2 linked regions of the Flectobacillus major DSM 103 genome follow. The protein of the gene in region 2 interacts with the protein of the main gene of each other region in a pairwise test. Links are inferred from orthologs where the notes say so. Each region holds a gene or a part of one and is shown on either strand. Other genes may lie near its edges.

Region 1 (16,077 bases), 1.0 Mb from region 2 along the record:
ATCCATTAGCTCCATAGCTATTGAGCCCAGTACCTGTTGTGCTATAGCGTGCACCGTGTTCTGTACAATAGAATTCGCCATTCGAGAAAATTACCTTTTTTTTGGCCTCATGCGAGCAAGTGTTGGTAGCGGCAACGTAAGTTCCTTGCGAGGTTCGGGCTACAACAACCCCATTGCTAATTACATACCCCCCGCTATTAGCTAGGCTGGCATTGCTTGTAGCGGCGAGGTCGAGGGTAAAATCAACAGAGCCTGTGCTGCCTGTTGTGGGCGAAACCTCCGAGTTTTTGCTACAAGATGTTAATAATGTCATGAGGGCTGCTCCACCGAAGCCTGCCGATTTTAGAAATTCAAAGCGTGTCATAAATATAAAATGGTTGTTGAATTGTGAAAAATTTTAGATGTCGGGTATTCGATTTCGGATTTATTAGACTTACTTCACATTCCGATGTCTCCAAACTCATATCACATTGATTCACTAGGTAATCGTGAGCGTACTACCACTTACCGTAACTGTATACACCTTGATGCCTTTACTGCCGTAGCTGTTGAGGCCTGTGCCTGTGGTACTATATCGTGCACCATGCTCGGTACAGTAAAATTCGCCACTTCTAAATATCACTTTTTTCTTGGGTTCATGGCTACAGGTTTGAGTAGCAGCCACATACGTACCCTCAGATATACGAGCCACCACAATACTATTCACAATTACATATCCTCCATTTTGTAATAAAGCTGCATAAGTGGACGATGTTAAATCAATACTAGCCAATGTGCTAGTAGCTGGAGTTGTTGAACTTCCCGAACCTGTACTTGTACCTGTTCCTGTGGTTGTTCCCGAACTTGTACCCGTTGTGGTAGTGGTGTCGTCAGAAGGGGATGGGTCTGTACTTTTCTGACATGAAGCCAATAGTACCATTAAAGCTCCACCTTTAAATCCCATAGACTTTAAAAAGTCGTATCGTGTCATATTCAATTGATTTAGTTAAGAGTATAGTTCAATATGTACTGTAATATATTAAGCAGATTGGGTAATTAGCTGTTTGGATTGGTAAGATAGCCGACTTGTCTATTTGTAGAAAACAACAAAAACAGTATAGTCTGGTACCGTAAAATATAACAGTATCATTTATTGATAGTGAGTCATTATGCTAGGAATGGGGATATATTTTACAAACTGAAAATGATAGATGGTGTGTTCTGTATCTGCTTGAATGTTGTCGAGCAAAAAAATCAATTGAGACTGAGCCTCTTCAACGACAACTTCTATGCCTTCCCAGAGTTGAATACCAAGGTCGTGAGTTATTAATGTACAACATTGATTGAGCTGAGTTTTCACTGTATCCGAATAGTCGGTATCGGAAATAATTCTACATTCGATATCTAATTGATTAATAGTCATGGTTTGTTGTGGTTATGGAATCTGAAAAAAGGAACGGTAGTACTTACCAAGGTACTTAGTTAACCTTGGTAAGTGCCTTGTTTTTAAGGACTTATTTTCAGGTATTGTTTCTGAATCATCCGTTTTTCGTTATTGATTGGATTATCAGATAAGTGCTCATGATTGGGCAAGCTGATGGCTTTGGTAGCAGCTACCCTTGCACCAGTGCCACTTGCCAAAGGAACACCCATGATTTCTAAGGCTTTTCTAAACAGCGGTTCGGTATCGTCGCCAAATGGACTAAAAGGAATCAAATTATCATCTACTTGGTAAGTTGGCGAAATACCATTGACATTGCCATAGCTCGATTCGCCGTTGACATTGGTTGTAATACCCAACATCACATACAGGCCCCATTTCCAGCGGTTTTGGTCGTCGCTAATTAGTGTACCAAAAAGGTTTTTGCCATAAGTATGGTCGCCAATAGTAATTACGTCCATGTAGGGGCGTAAGCCATTAATCACTAGCTCGCTCGACGAAGCCGTGCCTGTAGAGGTTAGTACAAATACCCGACTGAGGTTGTTGCCAATATTGTTAGGTTCAGTACTAAAGTAGTTGTTGAAAATATTAGCTCCGTATTGTTGTTTGAAATAGGCTTGGTATTTGCTATTGTATTGGTCTTTGAAGAAGATTTTATTGGACGTAAGGTCTTTGACAACCAACGATGCCAAAGTAGTAGCACTACTGATGTACCCCCCTGGATTAAACCGCAAATCCAGTACTAGTTCGTTGACTCCTGCTGCTTTGAAGTCTCCAAAAATCTTTCTGAGTTGGTTATCGTACTTTAGGGTATCGCCTTGGTCTAGGCCTGGTACAAACTGAGTATATAGCAAATACCCAATCGTTTTGTTGGCCGACGATTTTTGAATAATACTCGAAAACCCAACAGGATTTTCGGTTACTTCGGCCTTGGCTACAGCAAGGGTTTTGGTATCGGCTACGATGCTATTATTTGATATTTTACCTAGGGTAAAAGTAACATTATCGTTGTTCATCAAGGTAGAAAAATTAGAACTAGTAATATTTTGCCCATTGATTTTTAGGATAATGTCACCTCTTTGAAGCCCAACATTGGCTGCAGGGCTTTGGGGTACTACATAACTCAAGAACAAACCAATATTGGTATTCGTGTTGTCGGTATAGCCAAGCAAATAGCGTATACCAAAGATTTTAGATACACCATTAAATTCTTTTTCAAGAGCATCAATATCGTCGGTAATAAGCGAAAAACGGTCGGTGGTTTCTCTTTGATAAATCAATTTTTCAAAGAAATCTTCTGTTTTTGCCTGAGTATCTAAAGTGGCAAGCGTAGGCATTTGGTCGTACCAAAAGTAGGCATCCTCCATAGTATCATACACCCATTTATTGATTTCGGCGGTGTTGTCTGTTGTAACGGGTGTTACCGTAGTGTCCTCTTTCTTAGAGCAATAAGAGAAGAAAAATAGGATACCCAGAAGTCCTATCCGAATAAGCGATTTTATATTTTGATTCTGCTTGACCATAATAATTAATTAGAACATAAATGAAAATAAAATTGATGCTTTCGTACCTCGTGACGGTAAAACCTTAGCAACTGACTAGCCAATACACGATGCCCTAGTGCATTAAGATGGTTTCCATCCGACAAAAAGAAATAAGGGTGTTTTTCAATAAAATCTATAGACTGTAGCCATTTGAATTGTTGTTTTGTACATTCATCCTCAAAAATCTTACGTCCTTCTTGTCGCATATAGTTATTGCAAGGGTTGAGGCTTGGCATCGGCGAAATCAAAATAGTTTGTTCTTTTACTGGAGTAAGAAGCGACAAAATAATTTTGTGGTATCGCTGATAGTAGGCCAAACGCCCGAGTTTACCGATTTTATGAATACTTTTCAAACATTTCAATTTGAGGCTTGTCAAACAATATTCCCATATATTGGCTTCGTCGATATACTCTGTTGCCTCGTCGTATAGTTCTTTGAGTAGCTGGGTATTTGAGGGTGCTACAGGATCATGATTTGTGTCGGCCCTATAGCTATTTTTGAAATAAATATCTTGGGTATTCACTAGGTCTATGATAGAATCTTCAGCCATTAACTCCTCATGGCCTATCTGCATAAGTACTAGGTCATATTTCGAGATTTTGTTACCAATACTCATTAGCAGTTCAACGGTTTTTTCCATTGAAAAATGCACATAGCTGTCTATTTGTATAGGTTCATTTTCTAGTATTTTCATGCTTTCTGAGAATACTTCGACAAACCCTTGTGAATTTTGGATGCCGTACCCGAAGACATGGCATCCGCCAATAACTAAGATTCTCATGTGAAAAATATAGCTTTATAGAAATGAACTATTTTTACTATACGTTAATCTTTTTTCTTTCTGATAGAGTAATCGAATAGGCCTAATTTTAGCCCGACATTGAACGACACTCCACTAAGCTGGCTGCTCGACAAATCTGTACTGCTGTTGTGTCGCTCGTGGGTGATATTGGCAAAACGATAACTTGCTCCTACAAATATTTTGGCATATCTAAATAAATTACCTTCGATATTCACACCAGGTTGTACTACAAAATAATTTGAGCCATCGAATCGATTGCGGCCGTTGTCATACCCGCCTCTTCTGGGGCCACCGCCATATCGGTTAGTAGAATCGTTGTTGGCCATACCCACACCAATCAATATTGGTACACTTATATGAAATCGTTTGTTGGGGTTAAAGGTATATTCTACCCTCACACCACCATAGCGTGTATCAATATCGTTACTCTTATGGCGATTACGAAGACTTGTATAACCACTAACCCCAATGCCCAATCGCTGATTTAATAGTAGCATTACCGCCCCCCCTGTCAAAGGTGAAAATTTTCCTCCTAAAGAACTCACCTGTGTTTCGGGGGCTATGTATAATCCTAGTTGGGTAATTCTTTGAGCTCCTATTCCTTTAAAGATATATTCTGTTTTACTAGAATCTTTTTTTACCTGTTGTGCAACTGTTATCTGACTTACTAATAACAAGAGAACTAAACATACATTTCTGTTGATTATTTTCATATTTTGTTTTGTTTAAAATGGTTCTATTAATGGTTAAGTAAACAAGCTTTCTACAAACCGTTCATTGCTGATGATTATTGAGCGAAAAAGCTCCTTATTCATCTATTGTTTTGCTTGCTGTTGTTTTTCTCAACAACCCTTTTCGCTGTTTTAATAGTATGACACAGGGTGTTACAGGAACGTTGCCTAAAAAATATTTTTTTTATTAGGCAACGTTTTGTTTTTTCTACAAGTCATCATAAATAGAACGTATAGATTGAGTAAAGGCCAGGAGCAAATGAAAAGCGTTATAACTAATCATTAAACACTCATTGGCAAATTGTCTCAATGCTGAGTATATATGATTATTTAAGGGGTAGAGGGTCTTGAAAATCAGTACATTACTTCTGAATTTGATGAAGAATTTCTAATTTTAGCTTTATAAAACTTTTTAAGCCGTTGTTTTTCAAAAAAAAACATACTGAATTTGACAAAGACAATCTCGAAAGTGTCTTACAGGCATGTCGTGAGCAACATCCAGAAGCTCAGAAAGTGCTATTTAAGATGTACTTTAGTTATGCTAAAAATATTTGCCAGAGGTATGCCGCCAACCAAGAAGATGCCGAAGAGATTCTGAACGATGGATTTATGAAGGTATTCCAGAACATACATCGTTACGAAAATATACAATCCTTTAAGGCTTGGTTTCGTACTATCTTGGTGAATACTAGTATCAATTACTATCATAAGCGAGAAAAAAACTTATATAGCCTAGAGGTGGAGCATGTAAGTATGCCTGTTTATGATGAAAATGTAATTGATAAAATGGCAGCCGAAGATATTTTGGCCTTGGTACAAAAACTTCCAACATCTTACCGAACGGTATTTATGATGCACGTTGTGGATGGATATAACCACCGAGAAATTGCCGAAATGTTAGGTATCAACGAAGGGACATCTCGTTCTAATTTTATGAAAGCTCGTTTAAAGCTTCAAGAAATGATAAAGACATATTACCCGCATTTATTCGCGGTCAGTTTAACCAACAAACTTTATGAAAACTGATCAATTCGATGATGCAATCAAGAAAAAACTTGAGGGCATCCAGCCCACTTTTCAAGAGGAAGATTGGGAAAAATTTAATGCTTTTGCCAATGCTCATAAAGTTCCTTACTGGAAAATTATAGTGAGCAAACAAGTGATGTATTCGGCCGCAGCTATTACTATCGTAGGTTTACTATTTGTCACCTTAACCCAATACTATGCAAAAAAAGATTTACAGCAAGAAGTAATCACTTTGACCCAACAACGAGATAGCTTGATGCTCAATAAAGAGCAACTTGCTGCTCGGTTGGATAGCCAAAAACAATCTATTGCTCAATTGTATCAGCAGCTAGATAATAAAAAGCTAATTGATGTTGATAAAAAACAGGGATTAGACAGTCGTCAAGATGGGTTAGTAGGAGCTTTGCCAGGTCGAGATATTGCCGTAAGACCCAACCTGAAAGCTTCTGTAGATAACGAAAACGTAGATTTTGCAACAGGTAATTGGGGTGTTGCCAAAAATACAAAAAGACAAGCTCATACAGCATTTGCAAATGTTGGAAAAAAAGAGACTGGTTCTCGTAGGGCTAATAGAAATAGAGGTATGGCTGATGCAAATAATGGTGGAGGTACTGGTATAAACCAAGAGCTATATGCTATGTCTCAGTCAAATAGTGGAAATAGTGCTGCTCCGATAATTTGGAGACACTTGAAAGCTCATGGTTGGGTGATAGACTCTACTCAGATTGCGTCGTCGGGTATTACCAAAACGGATTTCTCGTACTATGAACCTCAAGATTCGACTGAGAAAAAAATGCGTTTTTCATTGGCCGATGCCTATTTGAGGGTAGGTGCAACAGGTATGTTGGCTCCTCAGCAGCTAGGAGGAGGTATTCAGGCCGAGCTGTTTTTGGACAAACGACTTAGTATTAGTGCTGGTTTGCAATACGTAAATGTAGGTAACGAGAAATATAATACTGACGAGCATTTCAAAATGCGTAATGATTTTGACTTCCGTGTTCGGTTTGCACCAAAAGTACCGTTTGGTGCTCCTATCAAAAACATTGAAGAGCAACGTACTTTGTGGCAAGTGCCAATACGTATTAGTTACTACTTACCATTACCAAGTGAATTTTATGTTTTAGGGAAAATAGGAACAGACTTAGACATTGCAGGAACAAAGAAAGTATGCTTTGATTTCAAAGATAAAAATGTTTATCAAACGGTGGATAACGTTTCTTCAAAACTCGATACCAAATTGTTTAATAATTATATGATTTCGGTGGGTGTCGAGAAACGTTTTAACCACTTTGCAGTTCAAGTTGCACCAACCTATTCGTTTCAACAAACAAGAGTGGATTATAGAAAAGAATATGGATTGGGAGGCGAACTCAAACTTAACTACACATTTTAGTAATCATTTTGAATTTTAGATAGAGGATAAAGCCTGTCGCCCTAGAGGTAACAGGCTTTTTTGTTGTTTATAGTATTATTAATCTTTTGGTAAATTGTCCTTTTGCGGTTGAAATCTTGACAAAATATGGGCCTTTCTGTAAGCCTTTCAACGAAATTTCTAGGGTATAGGTATCGTTGAATTTGGCTTGATAAACATTCTCGCCTGAGGTATTGTAAATACTTAACGAACCCGTAAGTCGCTGAACAAACTTGATACTGAGCCAGTCGGTAGTAGGGTTTGGAGCAAGCGTAATAGGCTCGCTGATAAGCTCTTCTGTTCCCAAAATAGTGGTAGTACGTACCTCTTTGGTGCTTGTTGGCGAATCGGATAATGTAGCAAGTGCTTTGATTCGATACGTATAACTGGTATTGTCTTTTACAAGGCTATCTTTATAAGCGGTTGATTTTAAGGTGTCTATTAGTGTAAAGTTGTCATTGTCTTTTCTTCTTTCTAGCAAATACGATGTTGCTCCGGTAACACTTGTCCACGATAACAGAACCGACTTATAAGTTACTTCGTCGATATTTAAAACAGGAGCAACAAGGTCGGCAGGAGTACTCAACGTTATGATTGTCCATGCTGAAATGCGGTTCTGTGCCGTAGCCATGATGCGTACCGAGTAGCTAGTATTGCTTTTCAAATCATTTAAAACAATTGTTCCTGCAAGGTTTCTGCGTTTTGATAACAGAGTATAATCGTTGAGATTACTACTTTCTTTATATTCAATTATTAAGCTATCGGCCTGAGGTACGTTTTGAAACGAAAACTCTAATTTGTTTTTGAACAAAGCCTTCAAACTTGCCGTAGGGCTAGCCAAGAGGGGTAAAGTACTTACTTTGGTATATGACGAAAAATCAGACTGGCCAATATCTGCTAATGCTTTGATTCGGTACGAATAAGTTACATTGGCCACTAGGCCAGTATCTACCAATGACAATTGGTTGGTTTGATATGTTTTGATACTATTGTTGGTTGTTCTTTCTATCAGATACGTTTTTGCTTGCTGAACACGATTCCATTGTAATACAATACTATTATGGCTTCGCAGTTGAGCAGTGATTGTTGGGTGACTAATAATAGGAATAACAACATTTTGCATCGAGAAGTTATTGGCTGTGTCCTTACTATAAGCCGTTAATACATAGCGAAATAAAGTGTCATCGGCTGCCAGAGTGTCGATATAAGCACTTAGGTTTTTATCAATTTTGATACTATGAGTAACTGTCGAGTTAGCTGATTTACGGTCTAGTATATAATAGTCGGCTGAGCTAAGTTTATTCCATGAAAGCGCTACTTGATTACCGTTTGAGATTTGTGTTTTAAGAGCCAAATTGTCGGTAATAGTACCAACTGGTACTTCATGGAAAGAAAAAGCCCTTAATCCTCGTTTATTTTTGATAAAAGGCCCACCAAACTGCACGGTTTGTTCGGAGGTATGAAAGGCAGGAAGATAATTCAATACCGAATAAGAAAACTGGTCTTTGGCCAGATCAAGAATTACTTTATTACCTACAGCATATCCCGAAAGTACCCACATTCTGTTGTTGTTTTTAGTAAAAAACATATTGTGTAGGTACTGTTTGATAGGCTGATTATATTTATTGATAAGGGTTGTATCATTTTGCCAAACAATTTCTTGTCCTTTATCAAATTCCAAAATAATATTATCCTTGTTGTTGCGATACACCTTTTGAATATTAGGACAGGTAATATTGTCGGTATCGGTCGAGCCATAAAAATCACGGCTAATTTGTAAGAAAAGCTCTTCAGCACTTTTGATATGCCCCTGTAAGCCATAGTGAATACCGTCGTAGTCGGGTAGGCCAATAGCGGTGATGTTTTCTACTCGGTCATAGATATATTTGGTACGTCGCTGATAGTCTCGCAACTGACCTGCCGCATATAGTGGGAAGTCGAGAAGACTAACTTGATACACGTAATATTTCTGAATATTAGGGTAATCTTGTCGCCAGTATTTGTATAAAATATCAAAATTTTCGCCCCAAAGCGATGCCGCACCCGACGATTCGTTTTCACCTTGTCGCCAGATATACCCTTTTACATCGTTCAAAACGCCCGCTTTTAATAGTCGATAGTACAAAACGCCGTAGGTATTACCAAAATTGGCTACGGGGTTAGTCCTGATAGCATTAAATGTAACTGTCGAGCCTCCATTGGCCTGATTCAGAATAGCTACAGGAATTTTATGCTTTTCGATTATCAATTTTTGAAGGGCATTGCCGAGCTTGCCAGGTGCTTGAGTATTCCAAAGAGTATCGGCAGGGTTATAGGCTGGAAGGTAGGTAAAGTCCAGTAGTTTGCCAAAATTACGGGCATATTCGCTGGTAAAATAAACGGGGTCATCGCCAAAATTTGCTCCTGCATTTGACTGCCCATTAATAACAAATATATCGCCAGCAACAATATTGACACGTTCTACAATAAGCGAGGAGTCGGTTTTACTGAAAGTATAAAGCTTGACATCATATTCGGCTAATTCGGCTTTGATGGCCAAGTCTTTGAATGAAAACGAGCTATTTAATGCTAACGAAGTTATTTTTTGGTAACCAATTAGTTGTTTATTTCTGTATAAAAGTAACGAGATAGCATCGATATTAGAGGCTGTAACAGTACCTTTTATTGTTATAATACCTTGGTTATTGGTTTTTCTAGGGTAAAGTTGCCAGTCTTGAGGGAGTTGGCTAAAGGTAACTTTGTCGAAGACTTGCCCGTAACTATTTGTTGAAAGTGAGCCATAGATGATACAGAAAAACAAAAAAAATAAACGTTTTCTCATGGTGTTTTAAAAAATTGTGAAAAAATAGTAGAGCCCTCGTGTGGATGAAGGTAGAAATCAAGTATTTTATATCAGTAAAACAAAGATAACTTGCAGATGGTTATAAATAAGAATTTGTGATTAGTGGAATTGTGAATTGTGAAAGCGGTAGTTAGGATATAGTAGCCTTGGTGTTGTTTTTTGAATTGAATAATAGTTTGATAATTAGTTGTTTATGGTTGTGTGATGCTATTTTTTATATTATTGTAAAATACCAGATAGTAAAATCCGAAATATACAAATTCAATATATCAACTTTTATACACATTGAATTCTCAAATAAAAAAAGAGCAGATAAAATACCTGCTCTTTTTTTTAGTTATCGATTCATAGATGCTAAAAACTCATCATTGTTTCGACTATGTTTCATTTGTTGCAACAAGAAATCCATAGCTTCTACAGAATTCATGTCGCTCATGTGTTTGCGAAGAATCCAGACACGTTGTAGCGTTTCTTTATCCATCAACAAGTCTTCACGACGAGTACCCGAAGCAGGAACGTCGATAGCAGGGAACATACGACGGTTAGATAGCTTACGGTCGAGTTGTAATTCCATATTACCAGTACCTTTAAATTCTTCAAAGATAACTTCGTCCATTTTAGAACCAGTATCGATAAGGGCTGTTGCAATAATGGTTAAAGAACCACCATTTTCTACGTTACGAGCAGCCCCAAAGAAACGTTTTGGTTTGTGCAAAGCATTGGCATCGACCCCACCCGAAAGAATTTTTCCTGAAGATGGAACGACCGTATTATACGCACGAGCCAAGCGAGTGATTGAATCTAACAAAATCACAACATCATGACCACACTCTACCATACGTTTAGCTTTTTCTAGCACAATACTTGCTACTTTAACATGGCGTTCGGCTTGTTCGTCGAAGGTAGATGATATTACTTCGGCACGTACGCTACGTTGCATATCGGTAACCTCTTCTGGGCGTTCGTCGATAAGTAAAATCAACAAATATACCTCTGGGTGATTTTTAGAAATAGCATTTGCAATTTCTTTCAACAACACCGTTTTACCTGTTTTGGGCTGGGCCACAATCATACCACGCTGACCTTTACCGATAGGGGCAAATAAATCTAAAATACGGGTTGAATATTGGTCAGGACGAGAAGAAAGGTTTAATTTTTCATCAGGGAAGAGCGGAGTAAGGTATTCAAAAGGAATACGGTCACGGATTTCTTCGGTGGTTTTTCCATTGACAGATTCTACCCTAAGCAAAGCAAAGTATTTTTCACCTTCTTTAGGAGGTCTGATAGCTCCACGTACAGTATCACCTGTTTTTAGGCCAAATAACTTGATTTGCGAAGGCGATACATAAATATCATCGGGCGAAGCCAAGTAATTGTAGTCGGCCGAACGTAAGAAACCATAGCCGCCATCTTGCATAATTTCGAGTACACCTTCGTTCTCGATAATACCGTCAAACTCTCGAATTGCTTGATTATATATTGGTTTGCGGATATTTCCGCCAGTATTTGGAGTATTTTGTGCAGGACGATTATTCTCTTGACGATTGTTTTCGACGGTTGGTTCTGGTCGAAAATTGTTTGTACTTACATTTACGCCTAATTCTTCTGGCGATGTTGTAATAAACGAGGTGTCTATTGAGGCAAATTCGTCTTCTACATCTTCTGGAAGGTCTATTACGATAGGTTCTTCATCGAAGTCAAATACGATATCTTCTACTGCTGCTTTTTTTGGTTTTACCTCACGAGCAGGTTTTGTTTTGACAGGCTCAGGCTTGAATATTGGCTCTGGAATAGCCGCAACGGGCGTTTCGGCCTCAGAGTCACCTTTCTGAATGCGTTGTCTTTTTGGGCGTGGGCTGTCTGATGCTGAAGCACTCTCTTTCCTCACTTTTCTCTCTGGTTTTTGTTCATTTTCCATAGCATCGCTAGAAGCAGGTTTTAGTGTTTGGGTGTTACTTTTTTCCTGCTGTTCAAGTATTTTATAGATGAGTTCTTTTTTTGGTAGGTCAATCGTATTCTGGATATTTAGCCCTTTGGCAAGCTCACGAAGCTCTGAAATAAGCTTTATTTCTAATTCTTCAATATTATACATACGGGTAAATTATAAGGCTTGTTGCGTTGCAGAGCCTCAAAAGATATTGGTGGTTAAGTTTATTACAATTGTATAAAAGATGATAAACGTTACAATCAAAATTCGGAAATTTGGTACGAGGTGGAAGATGATTGTTAAGCAATTATTAGTAAGGAGCTTAACTGGAGAATATCACTGAACAGTTATTCGTAGTGCAATGATAATACCAATCTTTTAATTTGTCAAGGAGTTTGATTTTTTTTTTATCAATACTGCGACTATTAAGAGATTTATAGAGGTGAAAATAGAAAAAGGATAGTTTTTGTGCTAAACTATGCCTTTTTTTCCAATACAAAATCCTGAGAAAGAGTAATAATGTTATTATAGCTTTGCTTGTGCTTGAGGGTTACATAAGTTCAATTTTGTTGCGAGATAATTTCACTTTACCTAGTTTTTCCAATTGTTTGAGTAGCCTCGATACTACTTCTCTGGAGGTTGCTAGTTCGCCAGCTAATACTTCGTGTGTTATAACAATAGTTTTATTTTTGGTTTGCTTGCTTTTCCTTTGTAAAAGGCTCAATAGCCGCTCGTCGAGTTTATGAAAGGCTATTTCGTCAACGGCATTAAGCAAATCTTCAAAACGCCTTTGATAGGTTAAAAACACAAATTGTCGCCAAGTAGAATATTTGCACATCCATTCTTCAATTTTTTCTACAGGTATAGTAATCAAAGTGGTTTTTTCTTCTGTAATGGCCAATATTTCACTCTTTTTGCGGTCGAGACAACACGTTAGCGACATGGCACAGGAATCCATGCCACCGAGGTAATATAATAGGGCTTCTCGGCCTTCGTCGTCGGGCCTGAGGATTTTGATAGAACCTGTCAATACAATCGGTACGGTACGAATATAGCCTCCTGGTCGCATAATTACGTGTCCTTCGTCTAGTTCCATATAGTTACCAATCTGCGATAATTCTTCTAAAAGAGCTTTTTCAAAAAGTCCCGTAAAGTTTTTTTCTACAAATGTCAGATTCATGATAGTCGTGTTATTTGTGAAGCATGCTGACGGATATGTCCTAAAACTTATCCGTCGGCTAGTTTGTAGGACAAGTTACGCCAAAAAACTACAATAATATAGTTGATGGATTAGGCTTTTCCTTTCAGAATTTTATGCCAGTATAACCACGGTAATATATATTTTTTGAGTATCCACATACTCCACCTCGGAACAGCCTGATTAAAGGGGAATGTCATAGTTGGGGTATTGGTATAATCAAACTCGGCCAGCATTAGTTTGCCGTATTGGGTTGGTATGGGGCAGGCACTATAACCTGTATAACTGGCCGAGGGTGCTTGCTGGTTCAATACGTCAAGAATATTTTGGACTACCACTGGTGCTTGTTTAGGAATGGCTGCTCCTGTTTTGCTACAAGGGGCATTGGTACAGTCGCCTAGGGCAAAAATATTGGGAAAACGGCTATGCTGCATTGTGTTTTTATTAACCTCAGCATAACCTAATGGGTTTTGGGTGTCGGACAAAGGGCTTTTTTTAATAAAATCAGGAGCACTTTGTGGAGGTACGATATGACAAAAGTCAAAGTGCATAGTTTTTTGGATAGATACTCCATTGGTATCTTTTTGTTCAAATCGTACAAACTTGCTTTCCCCTTCGATAGCAAAAGTATTTGCTCCAAAATGAGTATGAATATTGTTTTGAGCTACAACGCCTTCAAGGGTTTGGGCGTATTCTTTTACCCCAAAAATAACGCTTGCTCCCGAAATATAATGGACTTCGCAAAGGTCTAATATTCCTTTTTTACGCCAATAATCACAAGCTAGATACATGATTTTGTGAGGAGCTCCGCCACATTTGATAGGGGTGGAGGGATTGGTAAATACAGCTACGCCTCCATTAAAGTTTTGGATAAGCTCCCATGTGTATGGAGCAATCTGGAATGAATAGTTGCTGGTTACACCGTTTTTACCAAGGGTATTTTCGAGCCCTTCGATTTGTTGCCAGTTGATCTGAATACCAGGGGCTACCACCAAAGCATCATACCGAAGTACTTGGCCACTCACACAAGTTACTTGGTTATCTTTGGGCTGAAAGGTATCAGCAGCGTCTTTTAGCCATACACAACGGTCGGGAATAAAGTCTTTTTCGTTTTTTCTGTATCACGAATATCAAATTCGCCAGCACCTACCAAAGTCCAAGCTGGTTGATAATAGTGCTTTTCTGATGGCTCAACAATGCCAATCGAAAGAGAACTATTTTTGAGTAACAATTGAGAGGCTACCGATAAGCCAGCATTGCCACCCCCAATAATAAGTATGTTGAAATGATGAGTCATGACACAGAATGATTATGTTTTTTCTGCAAATTGTCTTAAAAAACACAATCATTCTGTGATAAATGTTACATAACCCAACAAACCGTCTAAAGCCAAGTAGGCAAGATCGTAGTTTAATTAGGAAGTTTGTCTCTGAAATAACCATACGTCCAAGTACCAGCAATGGCACTTAGTAAAGTCACAATCACAACGGTGAACCCACTGCCGATTTGGGCAAATAAAGGCCCAGGGCAAGCTCCTGTAATAGCCCAACCCAAGCCAAATAGTAAACCACCATAGATTTGTCCTTTCTGAAATTTTTTCGGATGAAACTCAACCTTTTCTCCTGAAAGGGTTTTTATATTGAACTTTTTGATAAGAAAAATCGACAACATCCCCACCATTACGGCACTGCCAATTACGCCATACATGTGAAAACTTTGTAAACGAAACATTTCTTGAATACGAAACCACGAGATAATTTCGGCTTTGACAAACACAATCCCAAACAGAATACCTACAATAAGGTATTTGAGATTGGCAAGTCCATTTTCGGGCTTCTTCATATCGTTGGGTGCTTCGCACACAAATTCTTCGACCTGATTGAGAGGGTTTTCTGCTATATTTTTCATAATACTGAAAGTACTTTTAGAATAGTTTGAAAATAAATGGCAAAATCAAATGAGTCATGGCAAAGCCGCCTATCATAAAGCAACAGGTAGCAACAACCGAAGGTAATTGTAAATTAGAAATACCCATGATGGCATGACCCGATGTACAACCACCTGCCCAACGAGTGCCAAATCCTACCATAAAACCTCCTACAACAAAGAAAATAAAGCCTTTTAAGCTAAGTAAACTTTCCAGAGAAAATAAATCGGAGGGCATCAATCCCGAAAAATCTTTGATACCTAAAGCCTTGAGGTCGGCTATAGTTTCGGGGGCAATGACAAAGGTATCGGGGTTTTTGAGAAAATTAGTGGCGATAAATCCACCTAAAAATATACCGAATACAAAAAATAAATTCCAAACCTCTTTTTTCCAATCGTATTTAAAAAACGAAATGTCGGCAGGAATACAAGCGGCACATATATGCCTCAACGACGAAGAAATACCAAAGGATTTGTTACCAATAAGTAATAACGTTGGCACGGTAAGTCCAATTAGCGGGCCTGCCACATACCAAGGCCAAGGTTTTTTGATTAATTCAAGTAGCTCCATTTATATTATGTTTAATTTGTCGTGCTATTCTATAGAGTTTGTTGGATAAATTTACTGACATTTATTCAATAAAATAAGTAAATGTTTAAAATACTAAGTTTCCATATTAAGTAATCAACTGAATAGATAAATTGTATTTTAATGGTTTGATAAACAGATAAATGCAATAATGAATGAGTGTTTTTTTGATGATGGAACAATGGCAAAAAAAGAACGTAAAGTTACACGTATGTATATACGACATTTTATAAAGTAAATAACGCTAAGCGATAAAGCTAGTGTAACATGATATTACAGAGTATTCACGAAGCGGGCATTTTTCTATTTTGTACACTTATTAAATATAAATTAATAGATAAAAAGTTCATTATTGTAGAGAACCCTTCGCTACTAAAAGCATACAAAAGTACATATTACTAATGGGGCATAATGTAACTTTTATCACACAAGCGTATTTTTGAGAAGAAAAGTTGATAAGAGCAACTCGTTGGGGTATCAGCGTAGCATATCCGAATGGCTGTCAACTCAATAGACAGTAGCGTAACTTTCAATACAACAAAGCGTTACACGAAGTTTGCCAAGTATTCACAGCCAATCATAAAAAGGCTTTTGTGAAGCTATTGAAGAAACATCCTGCAACGCTGTATGACAACATACGCTACCAATAAATAAGCGAAC
Region 2 (15,923 bases):
AAAGACAATGTTGAAATCAATAATATCTTACAGTTAAATTTAGCTGTCAACAATTTTGAACAATTATTTTCAAGCAAAAAGTAATCTAATACCATTAAGAGTAGTAAGTAATCTTGATAATACCCAATCACTCATTTTACTTACTAAATACTAAATCACATACATAATAATAATATGCCTGTATTGCTTTTACTTATCGAAGATACATTTTCGTGTTCTGTCTTGTTTTTGCCCAAATTTTAGCTTGACGACACTAATTTCATGATTTATCGTTGGTTAAAAGCAATACGGTAGCCCATCTTATGAAAACGTTTAAAGGACTTGGTATCTTGATGATATGTTGTATCATCAATGTAGAAACTATTGCCCAATTTGTAGCATCCGACATCAAAAAGGAAGCTCCAAACAAGAAGTGGTATGAAAAAATATCGCTCAGAGGGTACGCCCAAATTCGTTATAATCGCTTGTTGGAAACCAACGAAAAGCTAAAATGCGAACAATGTGACAGGTCTTGGGGCGAAAACGGTGGCTTTTTTATACGTCGTGGTCGTTTAATTTTATCTGGCGATATATCCGACCGTCTATATATTTACGTTCAGCCCGACTTTGCCTCCAATGTTAGTGGTACATTCCAGCATGCCCTTCAAATTCGAGATGCTTACTTTGACTTAGCCTTGGATACCCACAAAGAGTATCGCCTACGCTTTGGACAAAGTAAAGTTCCTTATGGCTTTGAAAATATGCAATCTTCGCAAAACCGCTTGTCGCTCGACCGTGCCGACCCAACCAACAGCCCTGTGGCAAACGAACGTGACCTTGGTGTATTTTTCTACTGGGCTCCCACCAAGATTAGAGAACGTTTTTCATACTTGGTATCATCGGGACTAAAGGGTAGTGGCGACTATGGTGTATTTGCCTTTGGGGTTTATAATGGACAAAATTCTAATAGAGCCGAAATGAATAATCAACCCCATATTGTTTCAAGAATTACTTACCCTTTTAAATTAAAAAGTGGACAAATTATAGAAACTAGCCTTCAAGCCTATTCTGGACAATATGTTATAGAAAAACATGCCAAAAACAATGCGAAGAACGTTTCATTCAACGACCGCCGTATTGCAGGTACACTTGTGGTGTATCCTCAGCCAATAGGTTTTCAGGCAGAATATAATATAGGTGAAGGGCCAGAATTTAATCCGAATACAATGACTACCGAACATAAAAAACTACAAGGCGGATATGCCCAACTGATGTGGAGAAAAAAGATAGACGAGAACTACATTACACCTTTTGTAAGATACCAATACTATCAAGGCGGAAAAAAGCATGAGATTGATGCTCGTAGTTATTTGGTCAAAGACCTTGAAATTGGTGCAGAATGGCAACTAAAAAGCTATTTTGAACTTACGGCTGTTTATACCATTTCGGATAGAACTTTTGAAGATGCCAACCTACCCGATAATCAACAGAAGGGAAATTTGTTACGTTTACAGGCTCAATTCAACTTCTAGTACAAAACCAACATCAGTGATTTTGAAATCTAACATGAAAACATAAATCATCCCAAATTTTTAGAAAAAACAAGGCGGTCGAAATTAGTTTTTCGACCGCCTTGTTTGATTAATAGTCAATAAATGCCTAACAGTTGTGTGTGTTTTTCCAATAAATACACACAAGAGGTCTCTATTGCAAATTATCTCCAAATGCGGGATGACTCATGCTGGTAGCTTTATGCTCTTTTTAGTTCAAAAAGTGTTATTTCGGGTGGCATTCCTACACGCCCAGGATAACCAATATAACCATAACCTCTGTTTACATAAAGCTTTTGATTGCCTTCTTCATACAACCCAGCCCATTGCTTATAAGCATATTGTGCTGGCGACCACGTTACATCACCTACTGTAATACCAAACTGAGTACCATGGGTGTGCCCCGAAAACATTACGTCGATATCTTTAAACTTTTTATTAACCTCACTATCCCAATGCGTTGGGTCATGAGACAACAGTAATTTTACCGCAGCTTCATCTGTTCCCTGTACTGCCTTCGACAAATCGCCATAGGTATGGAAACGAGCCTGTCCACTAATATTTTGTACGCCAATAATAGCAAGTTTTTCACCATTTTGCTCTATAAAGCGGTTTTCATCGTTTAGGACATCCCATCCTAATACTTTATGTGCCCTATTGAGGTCTTTTAGATTTTGGGCCTTTGCCGCAGGGCTTGCCCACTGTACATAGTCGCCATAATCATGATTGCCAAGCGTAGAAAACACACCCAGAGGAGCTTTTATTTTACTAAAAATATCAATATATTCTTGTACTTCCGAGGCTTTGTTATTGACTAAATCGCCCGTAAAAAACACCATATCAGGTTTTTGATTAAGCAACATTTCGATACCTCCCTTTACAGCTACTTTGTTGAAAAAACTTCCAGAGTGTATATCCGAAATTTGGGCAATCGTTAAGCCCTCAAACTCTTTCGGCAAGTTTTTCAAGGCTAATTTCACTTTTCGAACACGATAATCGTGTGCACCAGACAAAATCCCCCAAGTCATTGCTACTGCTGGAATAGTACCAGCTACTACGGCCGTTTTCATCAAAAACTCTGAGCGAGAAATAGGTGTTGCCTCTATATTACTAGCTACTGGCGATGCCAAAACACCTTGTACCTTTGCTATAACCCAACGAACCAAACGCCCCAAGTCGTCAATCAATAAAAACAATATGACAAAGATTTTGGAGAAATAATTCATAAATACGCCTACCATAATCCATGTTCTGAGGCTCTTACCCAACCAGTCGGGATTGGTAAAGTTGTAAAGCCACATACCTACGATGGTAATAGCACTGACTCCCCAAAAAATATATTTTGCTCCATTCTGAACGTTTTGTGAGGTATTCTGAAACGAAACCCTAACGGCCTGCCAAACGTACCAATCGATTAATAAAAAAATGGCCGTTACGATAGGAATAATAAGTAGTTTATTCATGTGATATTTTCTAAAATAATGCGTTTTGATTTAGCTCTGTTCTGAAAACATCAGATCCTATACATAGGTTTCGATTTGCTTTTTTTTGTGATGAATGGTTGATTCTTTATACAAAACTCCAAGGTTTCTGCCGATTTCACTGATTCCAATATCCTCATAATATCAAAAACTACTTTTGTGGCTATTTTTCAACCCAACCATTTACTATATTTTCTGCGTTTTTGTTGATTATCAATTAAAGATTTTGGAACTTCTTACGTTAATTCCCCAAAAGAACTTTAACCCTGACTTTCAAGTATTGATTATACTACAATCATTGATTGTAAGCCTTAGTAAACCTTTAACTTTTCTCGATTGAAACAATCGTTTTTAACCAATGAAAATCTTCTTTTCCATTAGCAAACCGCTATTATTGATTGTTCCTATTCTGTGCTGTTTGTGCTTTTCTTGTTCTCAGTTTGGCGATGTCAAAGTTGCTAGTCACAATTTTGAGGATGAAATTGAGCAAACACAAAATTTGGTATTTACTTTCAACAAAGACCTTGTACCAGCTTCGGAACTAAATACTTGGTTTTCGACTGAATATATTGAGTTTTCGCCCAAAATAGAAGGCAAATACAAATGGACAGCCCCCAACGAACTTATTTTTTCGCCAGCCGTTGGTTTTGAGCCTGCCACCGAATACAAGGCCGAGGTATCTAAATTGGTACTTAACAAGGCCAAAGAATCGTACGAGTTAGATACCGACGAAATTAGTTTTCATACGCCCTATCTCAAGCTAGACCAAATAGAGTCTTTTTGGGCAAAATCTCGTGAAAATGGACAGGGTATTGCCATGCTCAAGCTCAATTTCAACTATCCTGTCAACCCACAGGAAGTAGCTAAAATGTTATCTATTCAGACAAACGATGACAAATCTTTAACCGCCCTAATTAACCAATCGGTAGCTACTTCGAGTGTGGTGGTTCGCCTAAAAGACCTTGCTCCTGCCGACAACCAAACTTTGGCAATAAAATTAGAAAAAGGGCTTTCGTTACCTGCTTCTAAGTTTACAACACCCGACGACATTACTAATAAAGTGGTACTTCCCGACCCAAAGAATTTAGAAGTACTGGCAGTAGAACATGGCTTCAACAATAATCAAGGATTTATTAAGGTTGTGTTTAATCAGGCTATTGTTGCCGAAAACCTCAAAGATGCTTACCAGATTAGTATCAATGGCCTTGCAGAAGCTACTCGGGAAGAAGATACTGCTATAGAATATGACTCGTTGGGCAATCCCATCGAAAAGGCTATCGCCGAGAAGAAACCCCAACAAAATACCATAATCAGCACCAAAACGGAGCTTATCGAAAATGGATTTATTATTTCGGGCGATTTCAATGAAACCGATAATTATATTCTTAGCATCAATGAAAAAACAAAGGGTGTTTTGGGTGCAAACCTAGAAGATGTATATACCAAAGATATTTATTTTGGTGAGATGCCCGCATCGGTAGCTTTTCTGAATAAAAAGGCTGTTTATTTAACCTCAAAAGGGAATAAAAATGTTGCTATCAACATTGTCAATATTCCAAGGGTAAATGTCAAAGTAGCTAAAATATACGAAAATAATATCCTTAATTTCCTTCGTCAAAACAGATATGAAGACTATGATTATGATAATGAATCGGCCAATAATTCAGGAAAAAACTATGTGTATTACGAAGACGAGTCAGGATTATACTCAGATATAATTGTTAATAAAACCGTCGAAACAACCAATCTACCTAAAGCCAAAGGCATACGAGCCTTGAACCTTTCTTTGCCCGACCAAAATAATATTCGGGGGATTTACTTGGTAAGTATCAATTCGACGGATGAATATTTCCGCAATGCCACCAAACTGGTGAGTATTTCGGATATTGGCCTTATTACCAAACAATCAGACAACGAGCTATTTGTTTTTGCCAACTCTATCAAAACTACCGAACCCATTGCCAATGTTGAAGTTACATTGGTATCTAGCAATAATCAAACGGTTCAGAAACTCAAAACTGATTCTAAAGGTGTTGTTTCTTTTAAAGATTTCAAAAAATCTGGCTTCAAAATAGCCATGATTACGGCTCATACCGAAGAAGACTTCAACTACTTGTTCCTTGACGATACAGCAGTAGAAACTTCCCGATTTGAGGTTGAGGGTAAACGAGACAATATATCAGGATTTGAAGCTTTCATTTATGGCGACCGAGATATTTATCGCCCTGGCGAAACGATTCATCTGAATACAATTATCCGCAACCAACAATGGAAATCAGTAGGTTCGATTCCTGTTAAAGTTCGGCTGATGCTACCCAATGGCAAAGAATACCGCACTTTTCGCTTAGAAACCAATCAGCAAGGTGCTGTTGATGTATCTATTCCTACCGACCGCTCTAGTGTTACGGGTACATATATAGCCGAAGTATTGAATGGCAACGATGTACTCCTGACCTCTCGCAATATTGCTATTGAGGAATTTATGCCCGACCGCATCAAAGTAGACATCAAGACCTCTAAAGAATTTTTTAAAAATGGAGAAAGTATTCAGGTAAATGCTTTTGCTCAAAATTTATTTGGGCCACCTGCATCTAACCGAAACTATGAAATGGAGTTTAAGCTGGCACGAAAAGCATTTTTACCCAAAGCCTATTCCCAATTTATCTTCGATATTCAAGACAATACCAATTTTGAAGCTATTACTCGCCAAGGTGTTACCAACGAAAGCGGGCTGGCTTCCGAAAGTTTTCAAGTACCTGCCACTCTGTCCGATATGGGCGTTTTGGAAGGCAAAACGTATGTAACTGTTTTTGATGAAACTGGTCGCCCTGTCAATCGCCTCAAACGCCTTGATATTTTTACCCAATCGGTATTTTATGGGATTGGTATGGCCGACAGCTATATTGGTACAAATACCCCTGTCCAAATTCCGTTGGTTGCACTCAACAAAGATGGCCAGCCTGTTACTGCCAAAGGTAAAATAGAAATTGTGCGGTTTGATTACCAAACCGTTATTGAACGCAACCCTGACAAGTCGCTTAAATATTCTTCCAAGAAACAAACCAAGGTGGTTTATAATCGTACTGTTGATTTTAGTAAAGGTCAGGCTACTATTGCTTATGCCCCTCCTATTTCGGGTGAATACGAAATACGGGTACATCGAGAAGGAGCAAAATCTTGGACAGCTCAGGCTTTTTATGCCTATAGCTGGGGCAATACCGAAAACTCATCGTTTGAAGTAAATACAGAAGGCCAAGTAACCATGGAGTTTGACAAGGATAAATACCAAACTGGCGATAAAGCCAAAGTTTTGTTTAAAACCCCTTTTGCAGGAAAATTGCTAGTAACCATAGAACGAAATAAAGTACTAGAATACCATTATTTACAAACTGATAAAAAATCGGCAGAATTAAGCTTTAAAGTTGGGAAAGAACACCTTCCCAATGTATTTGTATCGGCAACCCTTATTCGCCCAATGGACGACTCCAATCTTCCTCTAACAGTGGCTCATGGCTATGCTGCTGTGATGGTCGAAGATGAAGATACCAAAATGCCAGTTGAAATTGTAGCAGTCGAAAAATCACGGTCAAAAACAACTCAAAAAATCCGTATCAAAACCCAAGCTAATGCCGAACTAACTGTAGCAATTGTAGACGAAGGGATTTTACAACTGAAAAATTTCAAAACACCCGACCCACATGGCTTTTTTTATCAAAAACAGGCTTTAGAGGTCAATAGTTTTGACTTATATCCCTACTTATTTCCTGAACTATCTATCAGAGGCTCTTCAAGTATCGGTGGCGATGGTTATGATTTAGAAAAAAGAGTAAACCCTCTTACCAACGGTCGAGTAAATTTAGTAGCTGTATGGTCTGGTAAAATTACCAGTAATAGCAATGGTGAGGCCGAGGTCAATGTCAGTATTCCGCAGTTTTCGGGCGACCTCCGTATTATGGCTGTGGCTTATAAGGACAATGCCTTTGGGTCGGCCACCAAAAACATGAAAGTTGCCGATCCATTAGTAATTAGCACAGCGTTACCACGCTTTGCTAGCCCCAACGATGAAATCCAAATGCCTGTAAATATTACCAATACAACCCAACAAAATGCCTCGATTAGTGCTACAGTTAGTACATCTGGAGGTTTAACTATTGGTAGTGTTCGTCAGCAACAACTGGTAATTCCTGCCGAAAAAGAAGGCCGTTTGTATTTTTCTATTAAAGCCAGCCCCATAATTGGCACAGGTAAAGTAGTAGTAACAGTAAATGGTCTAAAAGAAAAATTCTCGGAAAGTATCGACCTTACCATTAGGCCGTCGAGTTCGCTAATAAAAACTACAACCTCAGGAAGCATTTCAGCCAATCAAACTGTGAATATTTGGGCAGGAACACACGATTTTATTGCATCAAGTATAAAATCTACCCTAACTGTCAGCAAATCGCCAATGGTGCAGTTTTTTGATAAATTTGAACATCTGTTAGGCTACCCTCATGGCTGTATCGAGCAAACAACCTCCAAGGCATTCCCGCAGCTCTATTTTAGAGAGCTCACTACTCTGATTCAAAAAGGCAAAAACCCTTATCTTAAATCAGGCGAAAATGAACTTAATCCAAGTAATAATGTGATTGAGGCTATTCATAAAATTGAATCTATGCAACTTCCTAATGGGGCTTTAGCTTACTGGGCAGGCTCGGACAAAGAAAGTTGGTGGGGTACGGCCTTTGCTTGTCACTTTTTACTTGAAGCACAAAAAGCAGATTTTGAAATCAATAACAATACGCTAGGCCGACTTTTAGAATACCTCAATAATCGCTCAAACAAAAAAGAAACGCAATCGGAATATATTTATCAAGCCGATAATTCGTTCTCGACAAGAACGATTGCCAATCGAGAAAATATTTATGGTATTTATGTGTTGGCATTGGCTGGCAAACCCAACAGAGCCGTCATGAATTATTACAAAGCCAATGAAAGCCTTCTATCGTTAGATGAAAAATACTTATTGGCTTCGGCATTTGCACTGATTGGCGACCCTAAAAGCCAAAATATCTTGCTTCCTAAAACGTATTCACTAGAAACAACAGAACGCCAAACAGGAGGTAGTTTCAGCTCTCCTATTCGTAATTTGGCTTTAGTACTTAATACATTAATAGATACCGACCCTCAAAACTTACAGATTCCGGTATTAGCAAGGTTATTATCACAAAGTTTGAAAGCACAACCGTGGCTGTCAACCCAAGAAGAAGCTTTCAGCTTTTTGGCCTTGGGCAAGCTAGCCAAAAAAGCCAATAACACACAACTTGTAGCTACAATCAAAAGCGGTACACAAACAGCATCGTTTACAGGAAAAGATTTGCTCATAAACCACATTGCCAACCAAAGCAGTGTCTCAACAAAGGGAAGTGGTATTCTATATTATTTTCTATCGAGTGAGGGGCTAAAAACAAATGGTCAGGTAGCTGAATCAGATAATTATTTGCAAGTTCGGCGTTCGTATTATACTCGTAGCGGGCAGCCAATTGCTCAGGCAAGGTTCAAGCAAAACGAGCTTATTATTGTAAAAATCACACTTTCGAGCAAAGTACCTGCCGAAAATATTGTCATTACAGATATGTTACCTGCTGGTTTAGAAATCGAAAACCCACGATTAACCGCCGACAGAGATTTAATATGGATAAAAGACCAAACTAATCCCGAGCATTTTGATATTCGTGACGATAGAATCAATTTCTTTACAAGTATCAATGCCCAACAGCAAAGCTTCTATTATTTGGTAAGAGCTGTTTCAAAAGGCAAATTTACCCGTGGCCCAGTGAGTGCCGATGCCATGTATAATGGCGAGCTAAGGAGTTATCACGGAGCAGGTATTGTAACTGTAGAATAAAACAAAAAGCCTTCCCATTCAATATAGGGAAGGCTTTTTACTAAAGCGTCTTTACTGTAAGAACAGGGTCAGGAAACGGAATGCTATCTTTATCGAATTGTTTTTTGATATGTTCATTCATAAAATACTGGGTTTTATCAATATCGGCCGAGCTTATCCAAACCTTTACATCAAATACGATAGCACTATCGGTTAATTTTCCTACCAAAATGTCATATTTACGTTCGCTAGTCAAAAAAGGACAATTATCGATAACCGTTTTGATAGAAGCCTTCGTTTTATCAATATCGGCATTGAGACTGGTTTGAAACTGCATATCTACACGAATAACGCCTTTCCTTGAAATATTCATAACAGGCGATGTCGATAAATTTCCGTTAGGCAAAATAATGGTTCGGTGGCTTGTTGTACTAATAACAGTATTGAATATCTGAATAGATTCTACATAACCTGTATAACCATGTACTGTAATAAGCTCGCCTACTCTGAAAGGTTTAAATACTAAAATAAGTACTCCACCTGCAAAGTTTGATAAGCTTCCTTGTAAAGCCAAACCTACTGCCAACCCAGCTGCACCCAAAGCGGCAATAAAAGATGAGGTTTGAATTCCTAACACACCAGCACAACTTAGCACCAACATAATATTAAGTGCCGCACGGACCAACGATGCCAAGAAAGGCTGTACATCAGGATCGATACTTTCAAGTTTCATTTTTGATGTCAAAAGCACTATCACTTTTTTGATGAGCAATCGACCCAATAAAAACAAAAGTACACACATTAATACCCTAATACCGTACTGAATAACAATAGGTAATCCTTTTTCAGGAAAGGATTCTAGGTAGCTGCTAGCAAGATAAATGAATTTCATAGGCAAAAAAAATGCGTCCCTGTTTCAACAAGAACGCATACAACAATTGTAATATTATTATTTCTCTACCTGAGAGTAGTTTAATTCAACAGGAGTATTACGTCCGAAGATTTTAACCATAACGTTAAGTTTTTTCTTATCGTCAAAAATTTCTTCTACAGTACCTTCAAATGTAGAGAAAGGGCCATCAATAACCTTGATTGTTTCACCTTTTGTAAATGAAATAGCAGCTACTTCTTCGATAGGGGCAACCTCATCAATTTTACCTAAGATTCTTTTGATTTCGCTAGCACGCAAAGGAATAGGCGTTTTAGACGTTTTACCATCGTTCCAGCTCAAGAAACCAATTACACCTGGCATAGAAGTGATAATGTGAGAAACCTCACCATACTTAATATCAGCTTCTACGAATACATAACCTGGAAATAGTGTTTTTTCACGAACAATCTTCTTGCCATTACGTATTTCGTAAATCTTTTCGGTAGGTAATATAACTTGAGGAACAAATTCTTGAAGACCTTGTCTTAATACTTCGTTTTCAAGATAACTTTTTATCTTCTTTTCCTGTCCTGAAACAGCTCTCAGAACGTACCAATTAGTTTCTGCCATCTTTATTTTTGATTTCGCTGAGATTAAGAACTTCAGACAATAACACGAATACGTTTTTGGCAAACAATATTCTTTCTAAAATCCTCAATGCTCAATTAGAATGACTGATAGAACAACTCTAAACCAGACTTAAATAGGAAGTCAATCATGCCCACCACAAGAGCAAAAATCAAAGAAGCGACCAACACTAGCGTAGAGCTCGCTTGCAATTCACTGAATTTAGGCCACGTTACATTTTCTGTAACCTCTGTCCAAGAATCTTTAATCAATTGTGTTAATTTATTCATGGTCTTTGTGAATGTTTTGGGCTTTGAGTTTTATTGTACTTGCTCATTGCCTAGTCATAGTTGCTAAATGCTATCCTTTATAAACTTTAAAGTTCCGAATTTTAGCTTTCAAATTTCTAGCTAATTTAAAAAATTAACTTGAAACTTAAAACCAAAAACTCGGAACTTACTTTGCACGGGCACCAGGATTCGAACCCAGACCGAAGGTTTTGGAGACCTCTGTACTACCCTTATACTATGCCCGTATATCTAAGGGAATGCAAAGATAGTTTTTTGGTTTTAATATTGCAAGAATCTGCTTCTTAATTATCAGAAAAAATCTATCAAATATAATTTTATTTTCTTTATTTATGGGTAAATCACTAAAATATAAAGAGTTATACTTGAGCTTTATTTATAGAATAATAACAAAAAATATTTGATGCTTGCACCAAATATCATCTCGTAACCAAAATACTATTTTGATAACCGAGCTATTGAAACATGTTTTATGCTTGAAGGAACGGTATTCTAAAAAGTATATTGCTTTTGTTATTTATACAAATAGGCTTTTAAAGTCTTGTTTTTTTACTATTCAGAAAACGATTTCATTTGTCAGCTAATACTTAAACTAGATAAAACAATTGTACAGAGTAGTTGAAGTATTATATCGAATATTTTCCAAAAAAGAAGGCATTGCCTTTCGACAATGCCTTCCTAATATATGCTCAAATCAAAGAGATTAGTCTAAGATTTCAGTTACCTGACCAGCACCTACAGTACGTCCACCTTCACGGATAGCGAAACGAAGACCTTTGTCCATAGCTACTTTGTTCAATAATGTAACGTCGATTGTCAAGTTATCGCCAGGCATACACATTTCAACACCAGCTGGCAACATGATTTCTCCTGTTACGTCAGTTGTACGGAAATAGAATTGTGGACGATATTTGTTGAAGAATGGAGTGTGACGACCACCTTCTTCTTTTGACAAGATATAAACCTCAGCTTTGAATTTAGAGTGAGGCTTAACTGAACCTGGCTTACAAATAACCATACCACGACGGATAGATTCTTTGTCGATACCACGCAACAACAAACCTACGTTGTCACCAGCTTCACCACGGTCAAGGATTTTACGGAACATCTCAACACCTGTTACTGTTGATTTCAATCCTTCAGCACCCATACCCAAGATATCAACTGGATCACCTGAGTTAATAACACCAGTTTCGATACGACCAGTAGCTACAGTACCACGACCTGTAATCGAGAATACGTCTTCAACTGGCATCAAGAAAGGCTTATCAACATCACGTTTTGGAAGTGGAATCCAGTTATCAACTGCATCCATCAACGCTTCGATAGTAGCAACCCATTTTGGTTCGCCATTCAAACCACCCAAAGCAGAACCTTGGATAACTGGAATGTTGTCGCCATCGAATTCGTAGAAAGATAACAATTCACGAATTTCCATTTCAACTAGTTCTAACAATTCTGGGTCATCAACCATATCCACTTTGTTCATGAATACAACCAATTGAGGTACACCAACCTGACGAGACAACAAGATGTGCTCGCGAGTTTGAGGCATTGGACCATCTGTTGCAGCAACTACGATGATAGCACCGTCCATTTGAGCAGCACCAGTTACCATGTTTTTAACGTAGTCAGCGTGACCTGGACAGTCAACGTGAGCATAGTGACGGTTTGCTGTTGAATATTCTACGTGCGCAGTGTTAATAGTAATACCACGTTCTTTTTCTTCTGGAGCTGAGTCAATTGAAGAGAAATCTTTCTTTTCAGCAAGACCTTTTTCTGACAACACCTTAGTGATGGCAGCAGTCAAAGTAGTTTTACCGTGGTCAACGTGACCGATTGTACCGATATTTACGTGAGGTTTACTACGGTCAAAATTCTCTTTTGCCATGATTATTTAGTTCTTAATTAGTTTTATAAAAAGAATGAAAAAATTGATACTTTTCAACGTCCAACTACCAATAGATAAAAGTTTCTTGGAGGATTCTTAAAGGTCTATGCTAATTGTTGTTTTGAGTGGAGCCTTTGAGCAGGATTGAACTGCCGACCTCTTCCTTACCAAGGAAGTGCTCTACCACTGAGCTACAAAGGCAGATTTTAAGAGACTTTAATTTTGAATCTTTAGAGTCGAACTGAAGTTCTTAAAACTATAATACGTTACAAACAGAAATGGTTAATCGTTAATCGCTAATTCGCTAAACTATTAACTATTAACTATTAACAATCAACCATCTTATTCTTGAGCGGGAGACGGGGCTCGAACCCGCCACCTATAGCTTGGAAGGCTATCGCTCTACCAAATGAGCTACTCCCGCTTTACTATAATTGGTACGAACAAAAATTGCAAAATAGACGTGCCTATTTGTGCAATTAATGTTTTACTTGTGGGGACAGATGGATTCGAACCACCGTAGGCATACGCCAGCAGATTTACAGTCTGCCCCATTTGGCCGCTCTGGTATATCCCCTTTTTTCTTGATTTTGTTTACTTTCACATATCGTTCTCGTGAAAGAGTGTGCAAAAGTATATAGATTTTTGATATTGTCAAAGGGTATTTGAAAAAAAATTTAATGTTTTTTTTCAATATTTCCTTAATTATCGCATTATATACTACATATAATACTGAAAATCAGAGCCTAATGTACATAATTACAAACCCATTAGACTCTGAAAAAAAATTAAACTTTTTTGTGTGTTTTAGAACCGTACTCCAAAATTTAAGCCTCCAACCTTAGGCCCTCTGCCCGTTTGGAATAAATCTGTAAGGTCATAATTAAAGAATAAATCTGGAAAATCTTTTAAACCTAGTTCAAATGCTAAGCCATAACGAACATTATTGATGTAAAAACTGCTGTGATTCCAAGCCTTGTCGCCACTTTTGTCTTCTTTGGTTTTGGTGTAACTGTCCAATCGATAACCAACATACCCTCCTGCTCCAATATAACTTACAGCACTTCCTCTTTTAAATGCTACATAAGGCATAATAGGTAGGTTGATATAAGCTACGGTCAATTTATTGCGCGACAAGTCTACTGGCTGGCCATTGTTATCTACATAATCTTTGAACTCAATATTATTAGCTCCTTTAACAATATAGCGATTGTTTTCAAACATAAAGTTGTACCACGAAAACTCTAAGCCATAGCTTAATTTTAAAGCTGCTGATTGTCCTTTACTAATATAGGTACTTCTTGTCCAACCAAATCCAAAATATCTTGAACCAAATGGACTCAATTCAAAATCTTTACTATTATATTGCCCACCAATCGAACCTGTATTGGAAAAGGCATTCAAACCTAAATAAATATTAAAACCTGTTCGTGAGCCGTACCCTTGTGTTCTGCGATTAACACGAGTGGTATCTCTCCATACTACTTTTGTTTCTTCTGTGCCATCTTTTACCACCACTCCATTAAAACTTACGTGGACTTCTTCATTGCCATCTTTGACATGTACACCCGAAAATCCTACTTTTACGTCTTTCTTATCATTGTTTCTTGACGAATTATAGGTAGTATTTGTATTTACAGAAACATTAACATTTTCGGAGTGCTGTGCTTTGATAGCTACATTGATACTTTTGTTGTTTTGGGTAATTACTAATACCGTATCTTTGGTAATATCACTATTGACTACTCGGCGAATACCTTTCCATGTTTCATCGTCCAACACTAATCCGCTTTTTTGAAATAAGGCTTGTAAATCTTCTTTGAGGCTGGTATTGGTATTTTTACCATCAATAACCGTTTGATTACGTTTGTCTATTTTAATGATAGTTGAATCACCCTCATATCCTTTGGCCAAGCCTTGATTAAAAATACCTGACAAGAAGGTGATGCCTACAACAATAAATGATTTTATAAACCCTTTTGCTACTTGTTTTGTGGTTATCGTTTCCATGACTTTATAAGGTTATACCTCAGTTTAGATTTTTAATGTTTATGTATCCTAGATGCTTGATTGCGATTGTTGGTTGCATCTATTCTTGAATATTTATTTTTCTGAATAACGACTATTATTGACAGTTTCTAAAATGGAATCCTTGGTATTTTCTAGCTTAGCATCGGCTCGTGCAAGCACCTTTTGGGGCTTTAGTCCAATTTCATTCCAGTTGACACCTTCTCCATTTTTAGCTCTTTTCAATTGCTGCCAAATTCTACTGACTCTACTAGCTTTTTTGGTATTTTCACTTTCTACATCTTCGTTCACAATAGATGATATTTCGGGTTTGGTATCAACCATGCTCAGCACTATTGTTTCGGTTTCGAGCTTTTTCTTTTCTATATTGGGTTGCTCTATCACCAACACAATCGTATTATTGGTATTTGTCAAAGCCCTATCTGGTGTAATCTGGGCTATATCAATATGTTCTTCAACGGCCTGTTTCACCAATGGATTTGTATGAAGCAATTGTTTATTTTCTGAGGTTTTTTTCTGAATTTTCCTCGTTGGTATTTCAGCCTGAGCTGTCAACACATTTGCTGGTACTGGAGTAACTACCTCTTTATAGGCTTTTTGCTTAGGAATATCTATAGCTGGATTGACAGTTGGGGCGGTAGTTGTATTTTGTTTTGTTATAACACCCGAAATAGCATCTGCTTGTGAATGACTTTCAAGGCTATTGTACACAAAATATGTACCTGCTCCTAGCAAAAATACCACCGAAGCTGCACGGGTATATTTCCACCAAAGTGGCACTATTTTGGTGTCAGAATTTTGAAGTCTGGCATTCAGTTTATCCCATGCTTCAGGACGAGGTTTACGCTCATAGTTTTGTAAGCGTTCGCCAAAATATTTATCTATATGAGACTTTTCCATGAGCGTTTTTAGTTTACTGTCGTTTTTTGGCTAGTGACTGCGTTTTGCAAGATAACTCTTGCTCTGGACAATTGTGATTTTGAGGTACTTTCGGTGATTCCCAACATCTGTGCTATTTCGGCGTGTGAATATCCCTCAATAGCATATAAATTAAATACCGTTCTATAACCTACAGGAAGTGTTTCAATGAGTTTTAGTAAATCTTCAACCTCTAAAGCATTATTAAACTGTTCGGGTTCGGGTTCGTACAAAATAGTATCATAACTAGTTTCTAATTTAGCTTTTTTATTACTTCTTAAGTACATCAAAGCCTCGTTGACCATAATTCGTCGTACCCATCCTTCAAAACTTCCCTCTAATTTAAAGGTGCTTATCTTGTCAAACACCTTGATAAAACCCTCAATCATTATTTCCTCAGCCTCAAA

The links.
Region 1: the proteins of nusG (region 2) and rho interact in binary tests that used the Escherichia coli proteins (3 or more experiments, as listed by UniProt). The link is inferred for Flectobacillus major DSM 103 from one-to-one orthologs.

The regions. Positions count from the first base shown.
Region 1 is NZ_KE386491.1:3,091,442-3,107,518, reverse strand. What follows is about bases 9,493-12,352. They hold rho (transcription termination factor Rho), read right to left. Parts: upstream 11,870-12,352; coding sequence 10,115-11,869; downstream 9,493-10,114. Other genes in these bases: FLEMA_RS69950 (Crp/Fnr family transcriptional regulator), read right to left, coding at 12,255-12,352; FLEMA_RS69960 (T9SS type A sorting domain-containing protein), read right to left, coding at 9,493-9,756. In the rest of the region: FLEMA_RS69990 (Rieske (2Fe-2S) protein), read right to left, coding at 1-364; FLEMA_RS69985 (Rieske (2Fe-2S) protein), read right to left, coding at 479-970; FLEMA_RS69980 (hypothetical protein), read right to left, coding at 1,130-1,402; FLEMA_RS69975 (S41 family peptidase), read right to left, coding at 1,486-2,943; FLEMA_RS69970 (SGNH/GDSL hydrolase family protein), read right to left, coding at 2,949-3,746; FLEMA_RS69965 (hypothetical protein), read right to left, coding at 3,791-4,480; FLEMA_RS0125270 (RNA polymerase sigma factor), read left to right, coding at 4,919-5,524; FLEMA_RS0125260 (hypothetical protein), read left to right, coding at 5,514-6,917; more of FLEMA_RS69960, read right to left, coding at 6,985-9,492; more of FLEMA_RS69950, read right to left, coding at 12,353-12,884; FLEMA_RS69945 (NAD(P)/FAD-dependent oxidoreductase), read right to left, coding at 12,995-13,927; FLEMA_RS77230 (lycopene cyclase family protein), read right to left, coding at 13,975-14,199; FLEMA_RS69940 (DUF6691 family protein), read right to left, coding at 14,313-14,810; FLEMA_RS69935 (YeeE/YedE family protein), read right to left, coding at 14,827-15,399. UniProt on the Escherichia coli protein: Facilitates transcription termination by a mechanism that involves Rho binding to the nascent RNA, activation of Rho's RNA-dependent ATPase activity, and release of the mRNA from the DNA template.
Region 2 is NZ_KE386491.1:4,101,480-4,117,402, reverse strand. The notes cover bases 8,599-11,304. They hold nusG (transcription termination/antitermination protein NusG), read right to left. Parts: upstream 10,375-11,304; coding sequence 9,823-10,374; downstream 8,599-9,822. Other genes in these bases: secE (preprotein translocase subunit SecE), read right to left, coding at 10,470-10,661; FLEMA_RS72385 (mechanosensitive ion channel family protein), read right to left, coding at 8,935-9,765; FLEMA_RS0143010 (alpha-2-macroglobulin family protein), read left to right, coding at 8,599-8,894. In the rest of the region: FLEMA_RS0143075 (DUF2490 domain-containing protein), read left to right, coding at 1-84; FLEMA_RS0143060 (porin), read left to right, coding at 303-1,511; FLEMA_RS72390 (metallophosphoesterase), read right to left, coding at 1,730-2,992; more of FLEMA_RS0143010, read left to right, coding at 3,369-8,598; tuf (elongation factor Tu), read right to left, coding at 11,383-12,570; FLEMA_RS72375 (outer membrane beta-barrel protein), read right to left, coding at 13,378-14,580; FLEMA_RS72370 (hypothetical protein), read right to left, coding at 14,674-15,498; FLEMA_RS72365 (RNA polymerase sigma factor), read right to left, coding at 15,507-15,923. UniProt on the Escherichia coli protein: Part of the processive rRNA transcription and antitermination complex (rrnTAC). The complex forms an RNA-chaperone ring around the RNA exit tunnel of RNA polymerase (RNAP).